2 regions of the Citrobacter braakii genome follow, and region 2 is predicted to be linked to the other one. Evidence: predicted binding sites of a transcription regulator. Region 2 holds the regulator's gene; the other holds the start of a gene.
What was found. The regulator PurR, encoded in region 2, represses purine synthesis genes. The targets are predictions, from matches to a motif close to CANGCAAACGTTTGCNTG.
Positions count from the first base shown of each region.

Region 1: GFC06_RS22300 (nucleoside-specific channel-forming protein Tsx) is a predicted target of PurR. The motif match lies at 2,062-2,079, and genes of this name have one in related genera.

Region 1 is NZ_CP045771.1:4,715,861-4,723,846, forward strand. It holds gene ribD (bifunctional diaminohydroxyphosphoribosylaminopyrimidine deaminase/5-amino-6-(5-phosphoribosylamino)uracil reductase RibD) at 1-772, opposite strand, end outside; gene nrdR (transcriptional regulator NrdR) at 776-1,225, opposite strand; gene GFC06_RS22295 (SadB/YajI family lipoprotein) at 1,379-1,918, shown strand; gene GFC06_RS22300 (nucleoside-specific channel-forming protein Tsx) at 2,217-3,080, shown strand; gene GFC06_RS22305 (helix-turn-helix transcriptional regulator) at 3,126-3,818, opposite strand; gene GFC06_RS22310 (VOC family protein) at 3,842-4,207, opposite strand; gene secF (protein translocase subunit SecF) at 4,377-5,348, opposite strand; gene secD (protein translocase subunit SecD) at 5,359-7,206, opposite strand; gene yajC (preprotein translocase subunit YajC) at 7,234-7,566, opposite strand; gene tgt (tRNA guanosine(34) transglycosylase Tgt) at 7,589-7,986, opposite strand, start outside.
Region 2 is NZ_CP045771.1:3,550,593-3,558,578, reverse strand. It holds gene punR (DNA-binding transcriptional activator PunR) at 1-666, shown strand, start outside; gene purR (HTH-type transcriptional repressor PurR) at 663-1,688, opposite strand; gene cydH (cytochrome bd-I accessory subunit CydH) at 1,986-2,075, shown strand; gene GFC06_RS16620 (MFS transporter) at 2,252-3,421, shown strand; gene sodB (superoxide dismutase [Fe]) at 3,462-4,043, opposite strand; gene GFC06_RS16610 (C40 family peptidase) at 4,171-5,001, opposite strand; gene grxD (monothiol glutaredoxin 4) at 5,335-5,682, shown strand; gene rnt (ribonuclease T) at 5,737-6,384, opposite strand; gene gloA (lactoylglutathione lyase) at 6,479-6,886, opposite strand; gene nemA (alkene reductase) at 6,984-7,986, opposite strand, start outside.

The DNA of each region.
Region 1 (7,986 bases), 1.2 Mb from region 2:
CTTTTGTCCGGGCAATCCAGGTTTCTCCAGGCTGTTGCACAATACGGTGTTCCGGCGTGACCTGATTCTGGCTATCAACAACAATGCGGATAGGCTGGCGCAGATTTTCCTGCGGGTAACTCGCCTGGGTTGACTCCCCAAGTTCCGACCAACGCACGGTAAGCTGAGGGTCGTCAGCCAACACCGTAGCGCTGCTGGTTAAGATGGCGTGGCTTTGCGCCCGTAATCGTTGCACATCGCGACGCGCCTGTGGCGAGGTTATCCACTGGCTTTCACCACTGGCCATCGCCGTACGCCCATCAAGCGACGCACCAAGTTTAAGCTGCACGTAGGGGAATCCCGTACGCATACGCTTGAGAAAGCCTTTATTAAGCTGCTCAACCTCGCTCATCATCAGCCCGTGACTGACGTCAATGCCCGCCTGCTGCAAACGGTAGAGACCACGACCTGCTACCTGCGGATTGGGATCCTGCATCGCTGCAACCACACGTGACACTCCTGCGGCAATCAGCGCATCGCAGCACGGGGGAGTACGACCATGATGGCTGCAGGGTTCAAGCGTTACATAGGCAGTCGCCCCTTGCGCTTTTTCTCCAGCCATGCGCAGAGCGTGGACTTCGGCATGCGGTTCACCCGCGCGGTGATGATACCCTTCACCGACGATCTCCCCATCTTTGACAATCACGCAGCCCACGTTGGGATTGGGGTGAGTGGTAAAACGTCCGCGCGCAGCAAGCTTCAGCGCGCGCGCCATGTACAATTCATCCTGCATGGCTTAGTCCTGTAGGCGAGCAATCTCTTCGCCAAATTCTTTGATATCTTCGAAACTCCGGTAAACCGAGGCAAAGCGGATGTAGGCGACTTTATCGAGTTTTTTCAACTGCTCCATCACCAGGTTGCCGATCATCTTGCTCGGCACCTCACGCTCGCCAGTCGCACGCAGTTGTGATTTGATATGATTCAACGCCATTTCGACGTCATCTGAGCTGACCGGACGTTTCTCAAGCGCTCTGAGCATGCCGCTGCGCAGCTTATCTTCATTAAAGGGTTCACGCACATCGTTGCTTTTCACAACGCGCGGCATGACAAGTTCAGCCACTTCAAAAGTGGTGAAACGTTCGTTACAGACCAGACACTGCCGACGGCGGCGTACTGAGGAGCCCTCGCCTACAAGACGAGAGTCAATTACCTTAGTGTCTACGGCGAAACAGAATGGGCAATGCATACGGCGTCCTGTCCTCAGTGGTTAACAGAAATCTATTTTACCCTGAACTGGCGTGACAACAAAGGCACAGCGCTTTTGAGACAAAGGATCGATGCCTTCGTGCTCGGTGCGCACTACCATTATGCTATCGCGACAATGAAGGAAGTAATCACAATGACAAGACGTTACCTAAGAATTCTCCTGGTGGGAAGTCTCTTTAGTCTTAGCGCATGCGCACAGCAAAGCGAAGTACGCCAGATGCATCAAAGCGTTAGCACGTTGAATAAAGAGATGACACAGCTAAATCAGGAAACGGTAAAAATTACACAACAAAATATGTTGAATGCCAAATCAACCAGTGGAGCCTATCTGCTGCCGGGTTCCAATACACCAGCCCGACTGGACAGCCAGATTGGCATGTTACGGATGTCACTTGTCAATATTGCGCCGAACGCCGACGGCACGCGGCTCACATTACGTATTCAAGGTGAATCCACTACGCCTTTACCCGCCTTTAGCGCCACCGTCGAGTATGGACAAATTCAGGGCACCACGGATAACTATCAGGAAGCGAACGTTCAGAACCAATTGGTAACTGCCCCGGCAAGTATCCTTGCTCCCAGCGACGTAGACATTCCGCTGCAGATAAATGGCCTCTCTCCGGACCAGTTAGGATTTGTTCGTATCCACGACATCCAGCCTGTTAATCAATAAACTTTTTTGCGGGACGTTTTGTGCGTTCCGCAACATCACTCCGGCCCGTTTTGTTACTCACCTGACATAACCGATATTTCTGGTAAAACTTGGCAACATTCATGGGAGCCAGTACAATTCGCCGCCTAAAGTAAGCAAACGTGAACGCAATCGATTACGTAAATGATAGAACTGTGAAACAACACATATTTTTGTGAACAATGATTTTTATAATAGGCTCCGAAGAAACACGAAATATTTAGAAACGCAATTTGCGCCTTTTTCACTCCCGAAAGGGATTTCAAACAGTGGCATACATATGAAAAAAACATTACTTGCAGCCGGTGCAGTGCTGGCGCTCTCCTCGTCTTTTACTGCCAACGCTGCAGAAAATGACAAACCGCAATATCTGTCCGACTGGTGGCACCAGAGCGTCAACGTGGTGGGTAGCTACCACACCCGTTTCTCCCCGAAACTGAACAACGACGTTTATCTGGAATACGAAGCGTTTGCCAAAAAAGACTGGTTTGACTTCTATGGCTACATCGATATTCCGAAAACCTTCGACTGGGGTAACGGCAACGATAAAGGCATCTGGTCTGACGGTTCCCCGCTGTTTATGGAAATCGAACCGCGTTTCTCCATCGATAAACTGACCGGTGCTGACCTGAGCTTTGGTCCGTTCAAAGAATGGTATTTCGCCAACAACTACATCTACGATATGGGTGATAACAAAGCCAGCCGCCAGAGCACCTGGTATATGGGTCTGGGTACCGATATCGATACCGGTCTGCCGATGGGTCTGTCCCTGAACGTGTATGCTAAATACCAGTGGCAGAACTATGGCGCATCCAACGAAAACGAGTGGGATGGCTACCGTTTCAAAGTGAAATACTTTGTGCCGATCACCCAAGTTTGGGGCGGCCAACTGACCTACATCGGCTTCACCAACTTCGACTGGGGCTCCGATTTGGGTGATGATCCGAACCGCACCAGCAACTCTATCGCTTCCAGCCACGTCCTGGCGCTGAACTACGATCACTGGCACTACTCCGTAGTAGCGCGTTACTTCCATAACGGCGGCCAGTGGAAAGGTGGAGATACTCTGAACTGGGGCGAAGGCGACTTCAGCGCGAAATCTACCGGTTGGGGTGGTTACCTGGTCGTAGGTTACAACTTCTAATCCTGCCAATTTATCGCAGACAAGCCAGCTTAACCGCTGGCTTTTTTATGGCTGGTCTTCACAGCGTACTTTACGTAAAAAGTCACTTAGCGAGCGATCTGCAGATTCACGAAAATGCCTGTCGAGCGGCGTGATCTTCAGACAACGATCAACGCGAAAGCAGCGATAATCGTCACGTTTCTCGCACCAGGCAACCAGCAACCAGTGCTCACCCCAGAAAAATAACCCCAGCGGCTGAACGTCGCGCCAGGAGAGATTCCCGGACTCGTCGCGATAATGCAGCGCCAGCACCTGCTGCGCCGAAACCGCGCGATGTATGAGATCAAAAGCACTGCGTGAATGCGGCTGATTGCCAAAATCTGGCGCGAAAACCCGCGTTTGCTCGGCTCTGCGCCGACACTCTGGCGGCAATATCGCCAGCACTTTTTCCTGCGCGGATTCTAGCGCCTGTGAGAGTGAATCCCCGCCCCATGTTTTCAGCAACCGAATCGCTACCATTAACGCTTCTGATTCGCGATGCGTTAACATCAACGGCGGCAGATCAAACCCCGCCATTAAGCGGTATCCACTGCCCACTTCACCTTCAATGGGCACGCCGGATAAAGAGAGATCGCGGATATCGCGATAAATCGTCCGTTCAGAAACCTCAAGACGTTCTGCCAGCAGCGCCGCCGTTGTCACTCGCCTGCCACGCAGGATTTGTACAATCTGAAACAAGCGGTCGGCGCGTCTGGTCATTTTAATCCTCAGTCCTGAAAATATTACGCGGGTTGATGTAAACCAACACGATTGCCTTCGCTGTCAGTAAACAGCGCAATAGTGCCAATATCCTGCCCCAGTTCGAGCGGACCAAACACGCACTGGCCGCCAGCGGTGGCGACGCGTTTAAGCGTTGCAGCCAAATCATCCGTATGCAGATAAATAATAGCGCCCTGCGCTGAAGGCGTAATACCGTCAAATTTAGCCAGCGCCCCGCCGGGAGCGGGATCCTGATGTGGAAATACGGCCAGCTCCGCGCTGTCCATATTCTCACGACGCAAAGAAACCTGCATCACTGGCTCATAAAAAGCAATGGCGCGCTCCATTTGTGCCACGGGGATTTCAAACCAGCTAATTACGTTATTCATACTTCCTCCTGCCTGTGTGGGTAATCTCAGAAGGACTATAAGACAGGGCTACTGACAGCATACTGTCAGTAGTATGGCGACCGGAAAAGATAATGGACTGCTAGCAAATCGCAGGCAAAAAAAATCCCGACCTTGTGATCGGGATTCCAGTATCTTCACTCTTAATAGTTTAAGGCAGAATTGACGGTTGATCCGCCCCTTCTTTCTCAACCTTCTGCTGCAGCATGTGCTCACGCTTCATACCCAGCTTCAGCGCCAGCGCCGATGCTACGTAGATAGAAGATGCAGTACCGATGGAAACACCGATCAGCATCGTCAGCGAGAAGCCTTCCAGTACCGGACCACCGAACAGGAACAGCATCAGAATAACCATCAACGTCGTACCGGACGTAATCAACGTACGGTGCAGCGTCTGAGTCAGTGACACGTTAAAGATTTCGTAAGGCGTACCGCGACGAATTTTGCGGAAGTTTTCACGAATACGGTCAGATACGACGATACTGTCGTTCAGCGAGTAACCGATTACCGACATCAACGATGCGACGATAGTCAGATCAATCTCGATATGGAACAACGACAGGATCCCAAGTGTGATAATCACGTCGTGCGCCAGAGCGATAACTACCCCTGCCGCCAGTCGCCACTCAAAGCGGAAACCGACGTACACCAGGATAGATATCAACGCCGCCATCAGCGCCATTGCACCGGTTTGCGCCAGGTCTGCCCCCACGCTCGGACCCACGAATTCAATTCGCTTCACCGCGGCGTTTTGGTTGGTGGATTCGTTAATCACACTCAACACTTTGCTGCCCAGTACCTGACCGCCGTCTGCGCCTTCAGTTGGCGGCATACGCACCATAATGTCGTGGCTGCTGCCGAAGTTCTGCAGAAGCGGATCAACAAAGCCCGCTTTCTCCAGCGCATCGCGCATCACGTCCATATCGGCCGGTTTTTCCAGCGTGATTTCAATTACCGTACCACCGGTGAAATCGAGCCCCCAGTTAAACCCGCGTACGCCCATCACCACGATGGCCGCAATCAGCAGGAAACCTGAAATGCCGAAAGCCCAGTAGTCCCAGCGCATAAAGTCCCAGACTTTACGGCCGTGGTTCAATTGTTCAACAGTATATTCCTGTGCCACTTCGCACTCCTCAGATTGACAGCTTTTTGACGCGCTTGCCGCCATACAACAGGTTTACGATGGCACGTGTACCGACAATCGCGGTAAACATCGACGTCGCCACACCAATACCGGTAGTAATCGCGAACCCTTTAATTGCCCCGGTGCCAACTGCGTACAGGATAATGACCTTAATCAGCGTCGTAATGTTCGCATCAAAGATGGAGCTAAATGCACCCGCATAACCTTCATTGATGGCCTGCTGCACCGAACGCCCGTTACTCAACTCTTCTTTGATACGTTCGTTAATCAGTACGTTCGCATCGACCGCGACAGCAAGGGTTAAGACGATCCCCGCAATCCCCGGCATACTCAGCGTGGCGCCCGGCAGCAGCGACATAATACCGACAATCAGTACCAGGTTAGCAATCAGCGCACTGGTCGCGATCAGACCGAACTTCTTATAGAAGAAGATCATGAACAGGATAGACACCACCAGACCGGCCAGACACGCTTCCAGACCCTGTTTAATGTTCTGCATACCCAGGGTAGGACCGATGGTACGTTCTTCAACAATCTGAATCGGCGCAATCAACGCACCGGCACGTAACAGCAGAGAAAGCTGACGCGCTTCGTTCGGGTTGTTAATACCGGTGATACGGAAGCTGTTGCCCAGGCGAGACTGGATGTTGGCGATGTTAATCACCTCTTCCTGTTTCACCAGCACTGAGCGACCGTTGGCATCTTTTTTACCGCTGTCTTTGTACTCCACGAACAGGGTCGCCATCGGCTTACCGATGTTGTCCTTGGTGAAGTTGGACATGATGTTACCACCCGCGCTATCCAGCGAGATGTTAACCTGCGGCTGATTGTATTCGTCCTGGCTGGAAGTGGAGTCGGTGATATGATCACCGGTCAGGATCACGCGTTTGTACAGCACAACCGGCTGACCTTCACGAGACTGTTTCACTTCCGAATCACCCGGTACACGCCCGGATGCCGCAGCAGACTGGTCAACGTTGGTGTTCACCAGACGGAATTCCAGCGTCGCGGTAGCGCCCAGAATTTCTTTCGCACGCGCGGTATCCTGAATGCCTGGCAGTTCGACCACAATGCGGTCAGCACCCTGACGTTGGACCACCGGCTCAGCAACACCCAGTTGGTTAACACGATTACGCAGAATGTTGATGTTCTGCTGTACCGCGTATTCACGGGCTTCGCTCAGGCGCGCATCGGTCATCACCGCACGCAGAGCATTGCTGCCCTGGCTGGAAATAACCAGATCCTGGTGACGCTTGCTAAGGTAAGAGATAGCTTCATCACGGGCGCTGCTATCACGGAAGGTGATGCTCAGACCGTAGTTATCTTCTTTGCGAACGGTAGTATAAGGAATGCCTTTTTCACGCAGATCGCTGCGCAGGCTATCGATATTTTGTTCCTGCAACTTACTCAGCGCGGTGTCCATATCCACTTCCATCAGGAAGTGAACGCCGCCACGCAGGTCAAGACCGAGTTTCATCGGTTCTGCGTGAATGGCTGCCAGCCAGCGTGGAGTTGCCGGTGCAAGGTTAAGCGCCACGACGTATTGATCGCCCAATACGCCCATTAACACTTCACGTGCGCGCAGTTGGGTATCAGTGGAGTCGAAGCGCGCAAGAATAGCACCCTCTTCCAGAGCCACAGACTTAGGTGTGATTTTATCTTCTTGTAACGTTTTCTGGACCTGGATCAGCGTTTGCTCACTGGCGGCGGCACCGCGCACGCCAGTGATTTGAACAGCCGGATCCTCACCATACAGGTTGGGAAGCGCATAGAGCAGACCGACGACAATAACGACGATCAGCATGACATACTTCCACAAAGGATAACGGTTTAACACGGCAGTTCCCTTTGGGAAAACAATAAATTACAGCGCCTTCATGGTGCCTTTCGGCAGAACGGCAGCTACGAAATCACGTTTAATAACCACTTCAGTGGTGTCGTTCAGCGCGATAGCGATGTAGCCAGATTCTGCTACTTTGGTCACGCGACCCACCAGACCACCGTTAGTCAGCACTTCATCGCCTTTCGCAATGGAGTTCATCAGATTTTTGTGTTCTTTGGTGCGCTTTTGCTGCGGGCGCAGGATCATGAAGTAGAAAATCAGACCAAACACCACCAGCATCAGAATCAGAGACATCGGGCTGCCCTGCGCCGGAGCACCTGTTGCCGCTACCGCATCAGAAATAAAAAAGCTCATTCAAATTCCCTCATTATTAAAATTAATCAACGTTCACAGGTGGAACTGGTCTACCCTGACGTTGGTAAAAATCGGTCACGAAGCTCTCTAATTTACCCTCTTCAATAGCCTTGCGTAAACCCGCCATCAAACGCTGGTAGTAGCGAAGGTTATGAATCGTGTTGAGTCGCGCGCCCAATATTTCGTTGCAACGGTCGAGATGATGCAAGTAAGCGCGCGAATAATTGCGACAGGTGTAGCAATCACACTCAGCATCGAGCGGACTGGTGTCGCTTTTATGTTTCGCGTTACGAATTTTTACCACGCCGTCAGTCACAAACAAATGACCATTACGGGCATTTCGCGTTGGCATCACGCAGTCAAACATATCGATACCGCGACGTACGCCTTCAACCAGATCTTCTGGTTTGCCGACGCCCA
Region 2 (7,986 bases):
TGGCGCGGGCAGTTGGCGATCGCGGTAGATAACATTGTCCGCCCGGATCGTACCCGACAGATGATCGTGGATTTCTATCGTCATTTTGATGATGTCGAACTGCTGGTTTTCCAGGAGGTGTTTAACGGTGTCTGGGATGCGCTGTCCGATGGGCGCGTTGAGCTGGCAATCGGCGCCACGCAGGCGATTCCGGTGGGGGGACGCTATACCTTCCGCGACATGGGAATGCTGAGCTGGAGCTGCGTGGTGGCAAGCCATCATCCGTTGGCGTCAATGCCCGGACCGCTAAGCGACGATACGTTGCGCAACTGGCCGTCGCTGGTGCGTGAAGACACGTCGCGTACGCTTCCTAAGCGTATTACCTGGCTGCTGGATAACCAAAAGCGCGTTGTGGTGCCTGACTGGGAATCTTCTGCTACCTGTTTATCTGCAGGTCTGTGCGTGGGCATGGTACCGACGCATTTTGCCAAACCGTGGATTGATAGCGGCAAATGGGTCGCGCTACAGCTGGAGAATCCATTTCCTGATGCCGCATGTTGCCTGACATGGCAACAGAACGATACATCGCCGGCATTGAGCTGGCTGCTGGACTATTTAGGGGATAGTGAAACGCTGAATAAGGAATGGTTGCGGGAGCCCGATGAGGCTCCCGCACCACAGTCTTAACGACGGTAATCGCGGAACGGGCCGTCGGCAACGGAACGGCGTTCTACCAGGCGCGGATGAACCTCGATAGACTGCGACTCTTCACGTTTATTCACGATACGGTCTAACAGCATGTTGAAGGCCGTTTCCCCCAGTGAATCTTTAGGCTGGTGAATGGTCGTCAGAGCCGGCGTGAAGAAGCGGGCGTTGCGCACGTTGTCGTAACCGATGAGCGAGACATCCTGCGGTACGCGCAGTCCCATCTCGTCAGCGGCGCACAGCGCACCCATCGCCATGATATCGCCACCGCAGAAGACGGCGGTCGGACGATGCGACTGTGACAGAATTTGCTGCATGGCGCGATAGCCCGATTCAGGCTCAAAATCGCCCTGCACAATCCAGTTTTCAGGAACTTTAATCAGCGCTTCTTCCATCGCTTTCATAAAGCCTGCCAGACGCCCGGCTCCGGTATTACGCTCCATTGGGCCTGGGATCACGCCAATCTCACGATGACCGCGTTCTACCAGATACCGACCCGCCATGTAACCGCCTTCGAAGGCGTTATCAATGACCGTATCGGTAAAGTCGGCTTTAGCTTCGCCCCAGTCCATGACGACCATCGGAATATGGCGGTACTCTTCGAGCATCGAAAGCAGCGACTCCGGATACTCAGAACACATCACCAGCAGACCATCAACGCGCTTTTGCGCCATCATTGACAGATAAGCCTGCTGTTTTTCGAGACTGTTCCATGCGTTACCCAGAATCAGGGTATAGCCTTTCTGGAAACAGTTTTTCTCAACGGCTTCGATAATTTCAGCGAAATAGGCCGCTTCGCTGCTGGTGGCCAGCAAGCCAATAGACTTGGTGTGATTCACCTTCAGGCTGCGCGCCACGGCGCTCGGAGAATAGTGCAGCTCTTTGATCGCCGCCCAGACAGCATTACGCGTTTCTTCCGCGACAAAGCGCGTCTTGTTAATTACGTGTGATACGGTTGTAGTGGAAACGTTTGCTCGCTTCGCTACATCTTTAATTGTTGCCATTACATCTCACTCCAGACCATATCCTAAGCTCCTGAGAATACTCCAGGTAAACGTTTGCCTTAACACACCCTTAGCGCAACGTAAGGGTTGCGGCACGCCGGGAAAACGACACGGAACGTCAGGAAGGGGTCAATGGCCGGTACGCTAATCAAGTAAGCGTGGAATTTTGTCTGATCTTAACGAAAAGGGGAAGAGTTAAAAGCAGTTATCAATATAAATCGTGAGAGATTTTTGCTTTCAAGTGTGTAAAAATGCGCAATATCACTTTTTGTGTGGGAATAAAAAGGAGAAAACTTGATGAGCACCGATCTGAAATTTTCGTTAGTGACTACCATTATTGTTCTGGGTTTGATCGTCGCGGGTGGCCTGACCGCAGCGCTGCATTGATTTCCCCCGAGGGAGTTCGCTCTCCCTCATCCTTTCCGCTTGCCTTTCCCGTCGATTGTTTGCGAATAAGCAAAAGTCTTTTGCAATTTTGTTAACTTTATTAATTTTGCGATCAATGTCATGCTTTTGACTCTTATTTTATGTCGCGCCCCGGCTCGACGTTACGGAGTCGAAATATGAAACTCAATTATCCTTTACTGGCGCTGGCGATCGGCGCGTTTGGCATTGGCACCACTGAATTTTCGCCAATGGGATTATTGCCCGTCATTGCCAAAGGTGTGGATGTCTCGATTCCCGCGGCCGGAATGTTAATCAGCGCGTATGCGGTTGGGGTGATGGTGGGTGCTCCGCTGATGACATTACTGCTGTCCCATCGTGCGCGACGTAATGCGTTGATATTCCTGATGGCGATTTTCACGCTGGGCAACGTGCTTTCGGCTATTTCGCCGGATTACACCACCCTGATGTTATCGCGTATTTTGACCAGTCTGAACCATGGGGCATTTTTTGGTCTTGGCTCCGTTGTCGCTGCAAGCGTAGTACCCAAACATAAGCAGGCCAGCGCCGTGGCAACCATGTTTATGGGGTTGACCATTGCCAATATCGGCGGTGTTCCTGCGGCGACCTGGCTTGGTGAAACCATCGGTTGGCGTATGTCGTTTATGGCAACGGCGGGTCTGGGCGTCATCGCCATGGTCAGCCTGTTCTTCTCATTACCCAAAGGTGGGGCGGGAGAGCGCCCGGATGTCCGTAGCGAACTGGCGGTACTTATGCGTCCGCAGGTGCTGTCGGCGCTGCTGACGACCGTTCTGGGAGCCGGGGCGATGTTCACGCTTTATACCTATATCTCACCAGTGTTACATACGATCACCCATGCCACACCGGCGTTTGTGACCGGTATGCTGGTGCTGATTGGCGTTGGCTTCTCAATCGGTAACTATCTTGGTGGCAAACTGGCTGACCGTTCCGTCAACGGTACGCTGAAAGGCTTTTTACTGCTGCTGATGGTTATTATGCTGGCCATTCCTTTCCTGGCGCGTAATGAGCTGGGTGCGGCAGTTAGTATGGTGGTCTGGGGGGCAGCGACGTTTGCGGTCGTTCCGCCGTTGCAGATGCGCGTGATGCGTGTTGCCAGCGAAGCGCCTGGATTATCATCGTCAGTCAACATTGGCGCGTTTAATCTGGGGAATGCTCTGGGTGCCGCAGCCGGTGGGGCGGTGATTTCCGGTGGGTTGGGCTACAGCTTTGTTCCGGTGATGGGGGCAATTGTGGCGGGGCTTGCGCTGCTGCTGGTCTTTATCTCGGCGCGCAAACAGCCTGAAGAGGCTTTCACTACCGCGAATTAATGCTAAAACGCAGAAGGGTTCTCCTTCTGCGTCATCTTTTTTATGCTGCGAAGTTCTTCGCAACAAATTCCCAGTTCACCAGCGCCCAGAAGTTTTCCAGGTAGCCAGGACGGGCATTGCGATAATCGATGTAGTAGGCGTGTTCCCATACGTCAACGGTCATCAGCGGCGTCGCGTCGGTGGTCAGCGGTGTACCTGCATTGGAGGTGGAAACGATAGCCAGTTTGCCATCCGTTCCTTTTACCAGCCAGGTCCAGCCAGAACCGAAGTTTTTAATAGCGGCATCGGTGAACTGCGCTTTGAAATCCGCAAAGCTGCCAAAGGAGGCGGCAATTGCTTCGGCCAGTTTACCGGTAGGTTCGCCACCTGCGTTCGGTGCCAGGCAGTTCCAGTAGAACGTGTGGTTCCATACCTGTGCTGCGTTATTGAATACACCGCCTTCAGAGCTACGTACGATCTCTTCCAGTGATTTGCCTTCAAACGCCGTGCCTTTAATCAGGTTGTTCAGATTAGTCACGTAAGTTTGATGGTGTTTGCCATAGTGATATTCCAGCGTTTCGGCAGAAATGTGCGGTGCCAGAGCATCTTTGGCATACGGTAATGCAGGTAATTCAAACGACATTGCTTCTCTCCTTATTATTTATATTGAGTACACACAATAGCCTCATTGTGAGTAAGGATAGGGTAGCAAATTGAAAGGTTATGCAAAAGAAGAACTTACCCTACAGCATGTACTGTAGGGTAAGTTTTTAACGAATTGTTTTTGGCGTCATTACCCGACGAGCGCCCACATAGTGGCGCTGCCAGTAATCTTCACTCAGAGAGGTGATTTGAATTTCCTGGCCGCTGCGCGGTGACTGAATAAACTTACCGTTGCCAACATAAACGCCAACGTGATCGGCAGTTCCACGCCCCTGGGTACGGAAAAATACCAGGTCGCCATTTTTCAGTTCGCCACGTTCAATCGGCGCAGCATCGCGCAGATGATACATTTCGTTCGCTGTACGTGGAATGCGGAATTTCACCAAATCTTTATAGGCGTAATAGACCAGACCGCTGCAGTCAAACCCGGTTCTTGGTGAGGTGCCGCCCCAGCGATAAGGCTTGCCGATTTGGTTCATCAGCGTGGACATGGCGGTTTTAGTGGCTTTCTGCACTTTCACTTTATGCGCGTCAGCCAGCGTCGTTGGTGCGGTGGTTTTCACTTTTACACAGCGCGGCTTATGGCCTTTGCGCGGCGTGCATTTTTCAGTCCAGGTAACGGCAGCGGTTTGTGCTGCGGTGTTTTTACCACGACGGTTTACTGTTTTAGTCGACTTTGCCGGAGCGGCAGTACGATGTTTAGAAGAGGAAGCGGTTTTGGTGCTGGTTTTGCTGGTGGTTTTTGTCGCCGTTTTTTTGCTGGTCTTTGTTGTTTTTTGGCTGGTTGTTGCGCTTTTCTTTTTATCTACCGTTTTGATGGTGTGGGAATGGGTAGGTGTCGTCCTGGCCTGCTTGGAAGCATGAGCCATGGGCGTAAAGGGCAGTGTAGTAAAAAGTAAAGCACAGAGCGTGATCGAGATTCGGTTTATCCGCGCCACTGAGCAATCCTCTGGTAAGGCAGGTCTATCATGCCTGCGTGTGATTTTCAAAACTTGATGATTCTAATCTATAGAAAGAGGGAAAGTTAATAGCTTTTTTGTTTAAAACTACGTTTCGTAACCGACCGCAAAAAAAATCAGCAATTAAAGTTGGCGTTGGTGAACGAATAATCAAATCCACAGGCTTTAAGGGGATAAATGAGATTGTGAATGCAACTTTTGGCGTCAGGGGATAAAATAATAACGCGTAATGAAAATGTTATTTTCCGTTGCCTGTCTGACCCGCTACAATGTCAGACTACTGCCGTAAAAGAAGTTTAAGGAAGCAAGATAATGAGCACCACTATCGAAAAAATCCAGCGCCAGATCGCTGAAAACCCGATTCTCCTGTACATGAAAGGTTCCCCTAAACTGCCAAGCTGCGGTTTCTCCGCTCAGGCTGTGCAGGCGCTGTCCGCCTGTGGTGAACGCTTTGCTTATGTTGATATTCTGCAGAACCCGGATATTCGCGCCGAGCTGCCGAAATACGCAAATTGGCCAACCTTCCCGCAGCTGTGGGTTGATGGCGAGCTGGTTGGCGGCTGTGACATTTTGATCGAAATGTACCAGCGCGGTGAGTTGCAGCAGCTGATTAAAGAAACAGCGGCGAAATACAAAACCGAAGAGCCGGACGCTGAATAATATCAGCGTAAATAAAAAAGCGACCTCGTGATGGTCGCTTTTTTTATCGGTCCGTTATGCCTCTTCAGGCATGGGAAGAGGCCAGCCGCCGAGACGTTTCCAGCGGTTAACAATTTCGCAAAACAGCACGGCCGTCCGTTCGGTGTCATACAGCGCCGAGTGCGCCTGAGTCCCGTCAAATTCCATTCCCGCCGCCAGGCACGCTTTCGACAACACAGTTTGCCCCAGAGACAGGCCGCTTAAGGCTGCAGTATCAAAGGTGACGAACGGATGAAATGGATTACGTTTGAGCGAGGCGCGTTCTGCAGCGGCCATCATAAAACTGTGGTCGAACGTAGCGTTATGCGCCACCATGATCGCCCGATTGCAGCCGCTGTCTTTAATCCCTTTACGCACCATTTTAAAGATGGCATGCAGAGCGTCATATTCGCTGACCGCGCCGCGTAGCGGATTGTTAGGGTCAATTCCGTTAAAGGCGAGGGCTTCCGGCTGCAAATTCGCGCCTTCAAATGGCTCTACGTGGAAATGTAACGTCGTGTCCGGCATCAGCCAGCCTTGTTCATCCATTTTCAGTGTGATGGCTGCGATCTCAAGCAGCGCATCGGTTTTGGCATTGAACCCTGCGGTTTCGACATCAATGACGACAGGATAAAAACCACGAAAACGGTCACACAGACCGGAAAGTTGAGCGTTATCGGACATCTGGGTCTCTTAATACGGGAAAATTGCAGCGCGTATTATGGCAAAATGATGAGTATAAAACTACGGGCACAGACGATCTGCGCCCGTGGGGAGGTTAGTCGCCCAGGCCGCGCCCGGCGTCTTTCTCTTCGATCAGTTCAATTTTATAACCGTCTGGATCTTCAACGAACGCAATTACGGTGGTGCCGCCTTTTACCGGACCGGCTTCACGCGTGACGTTACCGCCATTCTGACGAATACGTTCACAGGCTTCGGCTGCGTTGTCTACGCTCAGGGCGATATGGCCGTAGGCAGTGCCCAGCTCATACTTGTCGACACCCCAGTTATAGGTCAGTTCGATCACGGCTTCGCTGGTTTCAGGGCCGTAGCCGACAAAGGCCAGGGAGTATTTGTATTCAGGGTTTTCGCTGGTACGCAGCAGCTTCATGCCCAGCACGTTGGTATAAAACTCGATGGAACGCTGCAGGTCACCCACGCGCAGCATGGTATGAAGTAAACGCATCTTTTTCCCCTTCGAAAATGGCTAATACATTCAAAATGTTGTTTTAGTATAGCGGCGTTGTTACGCCGCTATCAATGGCAGAACGGAGTTTGTGACGTTAGAGGGTAGGATAATCGGTGTAACCTTCCGCGCCGCCGCCGTAGAAGCTTTCGGCACGTTGCGGATTCAGCTCCGCTTTACGCTGCAGGCGCGCAACCAGATCTGGGTTTGCGATATAGGCGCGACCAAAAGCAACGGCGTCGATCAGGCCCTTCTCGATCAGTGCTTCTGCTTTTTCAGGTGTGTAGGCACCCGCACCAATGATCGGACCGTGGAAACGTGCACGAACTTTTTCGCGAAACGCATCGGAATACGGCTCGCCGCCAGCCCAGTCCGGCTCAGACATATGCAGGTAAGCGATTCCGCGCTTGCCCAGTTGTTCAATCAGATACAGCGCATCAGCTTCTTCGTTCGGGCCGTTGTCAACGTTCTGGAATGAGCCAATCGGAGATACGCGAATACCAATGCGATCGGCACCCCATTCTTTAATACCGGCATCGACAACTTCCAGCACCAGACGCGCACGATTTTCGACGCTGCCGCCGTATTGATCGGTACGCTGGTTAGACGTTGGCGACAGGAACTGGTGCAGCAGATAGCCGTGAGCGGAGTGCAGTTCAACCATGTCGAAACCCGCTTCGCGCGCGTTGGCAATCGCCTGACGGAAGTCATTAACGATGCCGGGAATTTCTTCAGTTTCCAGCGCACGCGGCATTGAGGTATCCGCACGCGTTGCCAGACCATTTTCATCACGCAGCGAGGTCCGGGTACCGGCGCTAATTGCGGAAGGTGCGACCGGTGCCTGACCGTTGGGCTGCAGACTGGCGTGAGAGATGCGCCCGGTATGCCACAACTGGACCGCAATATGACCTTGCTCCGCATGTACGGCAGCGGTGATTTTTTTCCATGCGGCAATTTGCGCTTCGCTGTGTAAGCCGGGTGCCCCCGCATAGCCTTTCGCCTGTGCGGAAATCTGTGTAGCTTCACTGATGATAAGACCCGCGCTGGCGCGTTGACGGTAATACTCGGCCATCAGCGGAGTAGGGATGTCGCCAGGCTCA